2 regions of the Paenibacillus sp. J31P190 genome follow, and region 1 is predicted to be linked to the other one. Evidence: riboswitches for the same ligand, from Rfam matches in the RefSeq annotation. Region 1 holds a riboswitch; the other holds the start of a gene.
The links. A riboswitch is a leader RNA that binds a small molecule or an ion and turns the genes downstream of it on or off. The one in region 1 is predicted to bind S-adenosylmethionine.
Positions count from the first base shown of each region.

Region 2: it holds a riboswitch for S-adenosylmethionine, as region 1 does, so the genes downstream of both, AC58U0_RS29390 (hypothetical protein) here and metA (homoserine O-acetyltransferase MetA) in region 1, are expected to answer to the same signal.

Region 1 covers NZ_JCAUAS010000012.1:48,940-52,536, reverse strand. Annotated here, with positions in the region: gene AC58U0_RS20890 (aminotransferase class I/II-fold pyridoxal phosphate-dependent enzyme) at 1-889, opposite strand, end outside; gene metA (homoserine O-acetyltransferase MetA) at 925-1,869, opposite strand; SAM riboswitch class I at 1,981-2,109, opposite strand; gene AC58U0_RS20880 (hypothetical protein) at 2,345-2,572, shown strand; gene corA (magnesium/cobalt transporter CorA) at 2,875-3,597, shown strand, end outside.
Region 2 covers NZ_JCAUAS010000023.1:43,573-47,169, reverse strand. Annotated here, with positions in the region: gene AC58U0_RS29395 (glycoside hydrolase family 95 protein) at 1-1,582, shown strand, start outside; gene AC58U0_RS29390 (hypothetical protein) at 1,865-2,395, opposite strand; SAM riboswitch class I at 2,495-2,624, opposite strand; gene AC58U0_RS29385 (hypothetical protein) at 2,758-3,264, shown strand.

The DNA.
Region 1 (3,597 bases):
AAATACCTGTGTTTCCACTCGACTGCTTGTTCTGAATCGCATAACCAGGGTGGGTTTCAAGTGCTGGGTAGTAAACTTCACCGATCAGCGGGTGTTCCAATAGGAACTTAGCGATTGCCGTTGCATTCTGCTCATGACGCTCCATGCGCAGCGCAAGCGTCTTCATTCCCCTCATAAGGAGCCAGCTGTCTTGCGGTCCAAGCACGGCACCAATGGAGTTATGCAGGAAAGCCATCTGCTCGGAGAGCTCTTTGCCCTTGGTCACGATGAGACCAGCGAGCACGTCATTATGACCGCCGAGGTACTTGGTCGCGCTATGAATGACGATATCAGCACCAAGCTCAATTGGACGTTGAAGATACGGCGTTAGTAAGGTGTTATCGACAATCGATACGATACCTTTCTTACGAGCCCATGTACACACAAGCTCAAGGTCTGTAATCATCATCAGCGGATTCGTCGGTGTCTCAATGACAAGCCCTTTGGTATTTGACTGGTAAGCCGCTTCCAATCCATCTAAATCGTTCGTGTCTACATACGTAGCGGTCACACCAAAGCGCGACATGATTTTCTCAAGCAGACGGTAGGTACCGCCATATAAATCCAAGGAAACAATCAGATGATCTCCTTGACTGAAATATGCAAAAATAGTCTGCAACGCAGCCATTCCTGAGGAACATGCAAAGCCCGCATCTCCTGACTCCAGCTGAGCAATAGCATCTTCGAGCACCTTGCGTGTCGGGCTTTTCGTACGTGCATAGTCGAATCCTGTACTTTGCCCAAGCTTCGGATGACGGAACGCAGTAGCTTGGTAGACTGGGAAGCTGATAGCTCCAGTAACGGGTTCTTCAATAGAGCCAATTTGGGCGAGACGACTTTCGATTTTCAACAAAGGGAGTTCCTCCTCAGGGTTATGGGTTCGAATTACAATTGCGAGCTTGCCAAGCTTTCGTTGATGTTAGCATTCAGTTCAAATGGCGTTTCTTGATAGACATAGTAATTCAACCAATTAGAGAACAGGAGATTTGCATGCGCTCTCCAAGTATTATAAGGCTGTCTACTCGGGTCGTTATTCGGGTAATAATTTTTGGGGATATCAATTGAAAGCCCTTTACTCACATCCCGATCGTACTCCCATTTTAATGAACAAGCATCATATTCCGAATGTCCTGTTACGAAAATATGCTTCCCATCTCTCGTTGCAGCGATATAAACACCAGATTCCTCAGATTCCGATAAAATCTCCAAATCCGGACATTGTTCAATGTCTTCACGACGAATATCCGTATGACGCGATTGCGGTACATGAAAGACTTCATCAAAGCCGCGCAGCAGCTTGGTATTCGGTACCTGAACGGTATGAGGAAATACGCCGAACATTTTATTCTCGAGCGCAAACTTTCGCACACCGAAATGGTGATACAAGCCAGCTTGAGCTGCCCAGCAAATATGCAAGGTAGAGGTGACGTTGTGCTTGCTCCAATTCAGGATTTGCGTCAATTCCTCCCAGTAATTCACATCTTCGAATTCCATCTGTTCGACAGGAGCACCTGTGATTATCATGCCATCCAGCTTTTCATCTTTAATATCGTCAAATGTTTTATAAAACATTTCCAAATGCTCGACGGAAGTGTTCTTAGAAGTATGAGTTTTAGGATGCAGAAGCACGAATTCCACCTGCAATGGCGTATTCCCGATTAAGCGCAGCAGCTGCGTTTCCGTCGTTTCTTTGGTCGGCATCAAATTCAATAAAGCAATCCGAAGTGGACGTATATCCTGGTGATACGCGACAGATTCGTCCATGGTGAAGATGTTCTCTTGGTTTAAAATTTCTTTGGCAGGCAGGTTGTCAGGAATCTTGATCGGCATCCTGTTCACTCCTCTTCATAAGTTTTAAATGGGTGAAAATGGGTAATAAATGCAAAAATGACCTTCTCTGGAATCAGAGAAAGGCCATGGAAAAGCAAAGTCAATGTCCTTCTCTTATCTCCCAGATTCGCTTTAAACAGCGTTTCCGCAAGAATTAGCACCGTGCGTCCCTTTGCTTGCAAAGGTTTGTCGGTTGCCGGGTGTCATAGGGCTAGTCCCTCCACCTACTCTTGATAAGAAAATGTAACGTATGCGATTAAAATTATCATACTATAAATTCACCCAAAGTCAAGGCATGAAACACTTGTCAAGCGAAAGAATTTGCAGCGGTTTGTCCCCTTAGGATACGGTTGATACAAAATGTCTCAAATAATAATGTTTAAGCCATCTTAAAAACGGGTTATATGATATTAAAACACTAATATATATAACAAAACTTTACTAATAAATCATATCTCATGAAAAGAGGTCACCTATGTCAACCCAAACGATCGATAACTTCTCCGCTTTTGCTTCATTAAACCGATTTTTCACTCTGATTGAAACCACAAAACCAACCATTCAGCAAGCAGAGGATGCTGCAGCCCTGTTATGCCGTATCTACGGTGCAAACAGTGAGGAAGAATTGCTGCAGCGCAGTGATCCTGAATTAATTGAGATTTACAAAGAAATTAAAAACAAAATTTTAAATGCCGCCATGTAAGCATGGCGGCTATTTTTTTGACACCGACTGAGCGTTATTCCCATACTTTATCTTAACAACACTTTACCAGTTTTCTGCAAACTTTTATGGCTTGAAACGTGATATATGAAGGGTTATACTAGACAAGTATTCGACACGGACTAAAAAGGAGGGCATACGTTTGGACGGAGAACCGAGGAGTAGAACCTGCAAGGATCTTAAACAATTTAATAGTGTAGGAATGCAGTCGGTTATTCCTTCATCCGGAGCCTTGCTCTAAATGATGAACTAACCGGCTGATTCCATTCAAAGGGGTGGATCAGATGAAAACACGGTGGGTTCAGAATGGCATTTTTACGTTGGTTGATGACGTGACTGTCGCCCTAACACCTCCAGAAAGAGGCTTTTATTGGATTGATGCAGGGGTAGAGGACTTAGAGATCCTTCAACCTTTGTTCCATCTTCATGATTTGGCCGTGGAGGATTGCTTAAGCGAAGAGGAACAACGTCCCAAAATTGAGTTCTACGATTCCCATTATTTTATCGTTATTAATAGTATTCGATTTGATGATGAAGAAATTTTCCTTCGCGCACTTAATCTATTTCTAAGCAAACATGTCATTATTACCGTTACTAGACAAAAAATTAATGAACTTCGAGCTTTGAAACCTTTTCTCTGGGAAGAGGAAGTAAACAGCGCCGATCGTTTCCTATACCATCTGGTCGATCTTGTCGTCGATAATTATGTGGCGGTCGGTGACCGTATCGAGGCCAAGATTGAAAAGCTGGAAGAAGACATCCTGGTGGCAACGAAGAAGTCGCATTTGAATGAAATTATCGGTCTTCGTTCAGAGATTCTATGGCTCAAAAAAGTGCTGGTTCCTCAGCGCGATGTCATTGGAACACTTGGCAAGAAAGAGCTTAGACTGATTGACCATCAGCTGCAAAAATATTTCGGAGACATTTATGAAAATGCCGTAAAGATCGTGGATACGTTTGATACGCTGCGCGATCTCATGGGTAACTTACGAGAAGCCTATCAGTCT
Region 2 (3,597 bases), on a different contig from region 1:
ATCCCCCGGCAAGCAGGGGAAGAATCCTGAGCCTCTTGTCGCCCGATCGCTAGAGTTGGTGAAGGCGCAATCGTATGATTCACTGCGACGTAAACACATTGAGGATCATCAAGCTTTATTTAATCGAGTAGAGCTTAGCTTGGGTGAAACCATTGCGCCAGCCGATTTATCGACAGAAGAGCGGATATCCGAATATGGGGCCAAGGATCCCGGACTGGTCGAGCTCTTATTTCATTATGGCCGTTATCTGATGATTGCTAGCTCTCGTCCAGGCACACAACCGGCTAATTTGCAGGGCATCTGGAATAAAGAAATACGGCCGCCGTGGAGCAGCAACTATACGCTTAACATCAATGCACAAATGAATTATTGGATGGTAGAAACCTGCAATCTTGCGGAATGCCATGAGCCTTTTCTCAGTTTTATCGGAAGATTGTCACAAAACGGAAAGAAAACGGCAGATGTACATTATGGGGCTCGTGGCTGGACGGCACATCATAATACGGATATTTGGTGCCAAGCCTCACCTGTCGGCGATTATGGTAATGGAGATCCCGTTTGGGCATTATGGCCGATGGGTGGACCGTGGACAACACAGCATTTATGGGAGCACTATGCATTTGGCAAAGATGACACTTTCCTGCGCAGTTATGCTTATCCTATTATGAAAGAAGCAGCGCTTTTTTGCCTGGATTGGTTGGTAGATGACGGTTCTGGACGCTTGATTACCATGCCATCTACTTCTCCGGAACACAAATTTGTGACCGCAGAAGGAAAAGCCGGCGTTAGCGTGGCAGCCACCATGGATCTGTCAATCATTTGGGATTTGTTTACGAACTGTATGGAAGCATCAGTTATTTTGCAAGTGGATGCTGACTTCCGTCAAGAATTGGATGATGCACGAAGTCGCTTATTTCCGATGCAAATCGGCAAATATGGCCAGCTTCAGGAGTGGTCCCAGGATTTCGAGGACGAAGATAAGCATCACAGGCACATCTCCCATTTATTCGGCGTTTATCCTGGCCGTCAGTTGACACAGCATACAACACCAGAGCTATATACTGCAGCGCAGCAATCCTTGAATAGGCGCGGAGATGAGGGGACGGGATGGAGTCTCGGCTGGAAAGTGGGATTATGGGCCCGATTTGGCGATGGAAATCGGGCGCATAGCCTAATTGCCAATCTGCTTAGGCTTGTTAAAGATGATACGGAAAATTACCAAACTGGGGGTATTTATGCGAATCTGTTTGATGCTCACCCCCCGTTTCAAATTGATGGTAATTTTGCAGCTGCATCAGGAATTGCTGAACTACTGCTGCAATCCCATCAAGGATATCTTCACTTGCTTCCCGCTCTGCCTGATGCTTGGCCGACAGGCTTCGTTAAAGGCTTGAGGGCACGCGGAGGATTCGAGGTGAACATAAGTTGGAATAAGGGCGAAATTGTTCAAGCGGAGATTTATTCTCATTCTGGAGGGCTTTGCAGCGTTCAGATCGATGCTTTGATTAGGAGTGAATTTCTAACTGTGAAAGGAAAACGATATACGATTTCATTGAATCCGTTGAACATTCAAGAACATTGAATGTTTCCTGTGTAAATAACCTGTATAAAAGGTCCACAGGATTGGAAAAAGACACCTTATTCTGGGTGTCTTTTTTAGTTATCATCAGTCTATAGCTGACGATTGACAAAGACCGACCGTAGGTGAAACTGTACATTTCAAATACAAAATGATTGTCAAACAAAACGGGAGGGAGTAATCCAATCCTTGACCCTATGAGACCTTATGAATAAACCTAGAGGAATCAATAAATTGATATATCTAGGTTTATTTTATTTTTTGGTTGAAATGATTATGTTTTTCTTAAAATGAGATGTACGCTTGCGTATGGTCAAATAAGTATGCTCGATCCCAAATGTATCTTTTATCCTTGTTGTCTTTTAATGTCAGTACAACTTTTCCTATTAGATCCATTAATGCCGACTCAATTAATTCTAATCTCACGGGTCCCCATGCCTCTTGGTTTACTTGAGTGTAGTTCATACATTCCATTAAAGTCAGACCTTTCATTCGCTGAAAAAGAGCAACCCACATAGTTAAATCGCACTTCAGGGTTTTACAAGGGATCGCAAAATCCCTTAAGCCAACTGCTCCTGTAGTTGTGGTAATAGCAATTAGCCCGCAGATATCTGTCTTGTCTCCAAGTTGCAGCTTCTCTGTAAGCTCATTGTCAAATCGAAAACATTCTATGCGGGTAATCTTGCACTGCTGCAAGGATTCAAGACCAATCGTCGAATTTTTCAATTTTAGCAATGCACTACGAAGGGGATGGATATCCTGGTGATACTCAACAGTTTCATCCATCGTAAAATTGTTAGAAATCGTGAACGGCATCCTGTCCCTCCTTTAAACAAGTTAAATTAGTTCATGAAAGCAAAAATGACCTTCTCTAGAATCAGAGAAAGGTCATAAGAACTCAAAGTCATATCCTCACTCTTATCTCCCAGATTCGCTTTGCACAGCGTTTCCGCAAGAATTAGCACCGTGCATTCCTTTGATTAACAAAGGTTTGTCGGTTGCCGGGTTTCATCGGGCTAGTCCCTCCACCTACTCTTGATAAGAAAAATCAACATATTCGATTATTTTTATAATACTATAAAGCACTCTGATGTCAAGGAAATTCACTCTTTACTATTAACATCCATATACTCATGAGTGAGTTGAAGTCTAAAAATATTTTCAATTAGTAAGTGGGTATGATTCCCAATAGGGAACTAATTCGAAAAGAAATATTTAATTGCAAAAAGTATTTTTTATTAGCTTTTATTCAACTGATTTTGAACTTTTTTCCATTTTTTGGAGTCTTTTTCAAGGAAGCTGAAATAAGATATAGATTAAAAACTTGGGGTAAGAGACTCAAAGTACCCGTGTTGCATAAGGATGATATTTACGATTCTGTTGCTGTTTTCGTTAAAGAGCACGGTTCAAGAAACAAAATCTGCTTCGATGTTCTTTTTCGCTTTTTGATACATTGTATCTGCAGTGATGAATCAACCTGGTCAGAAAGACTTGATAAACGAAGCATCAATCCATTACCTAACCAATTAATAACTAATTTATCTGAGCTAAAAGAACACTATAAGGATTTGGGTCAAGAGTTTTTTGATGGAGAATTAATTTTGGATACTATTATACCCATAGATAAAAATGTTGAGAATATCCAATCTTTTTTGTTTGAAGCTATACAAAATATATCACCCTAACAGAGATCTATAGCTTCATTAAGATATGTTTAAAAGGGAGTTGTGAGTGTATTATGCAAAAAGCAATAATTGTTAGTTACTTGACCGACAAAAGAAATAATTTAGAAGAATTAAATGAATTGTTATCCCAGGGATGGAAAGTAGTAAGTCAGAGTTCTATGGGAGGTGGAGGAGTGAATACAGTTCATTCTCTCGTAATACTCGAAAAATAGCGATTCCGTTTACGAAAGATTATAGTTGAAGGGCTTGCTTCGCGGCAGCTCCTTTTTTATCTATTAAAGTAAAGAAAAATAGATAGAACAGTAAATATATATTGGATACAAATGGTAAATA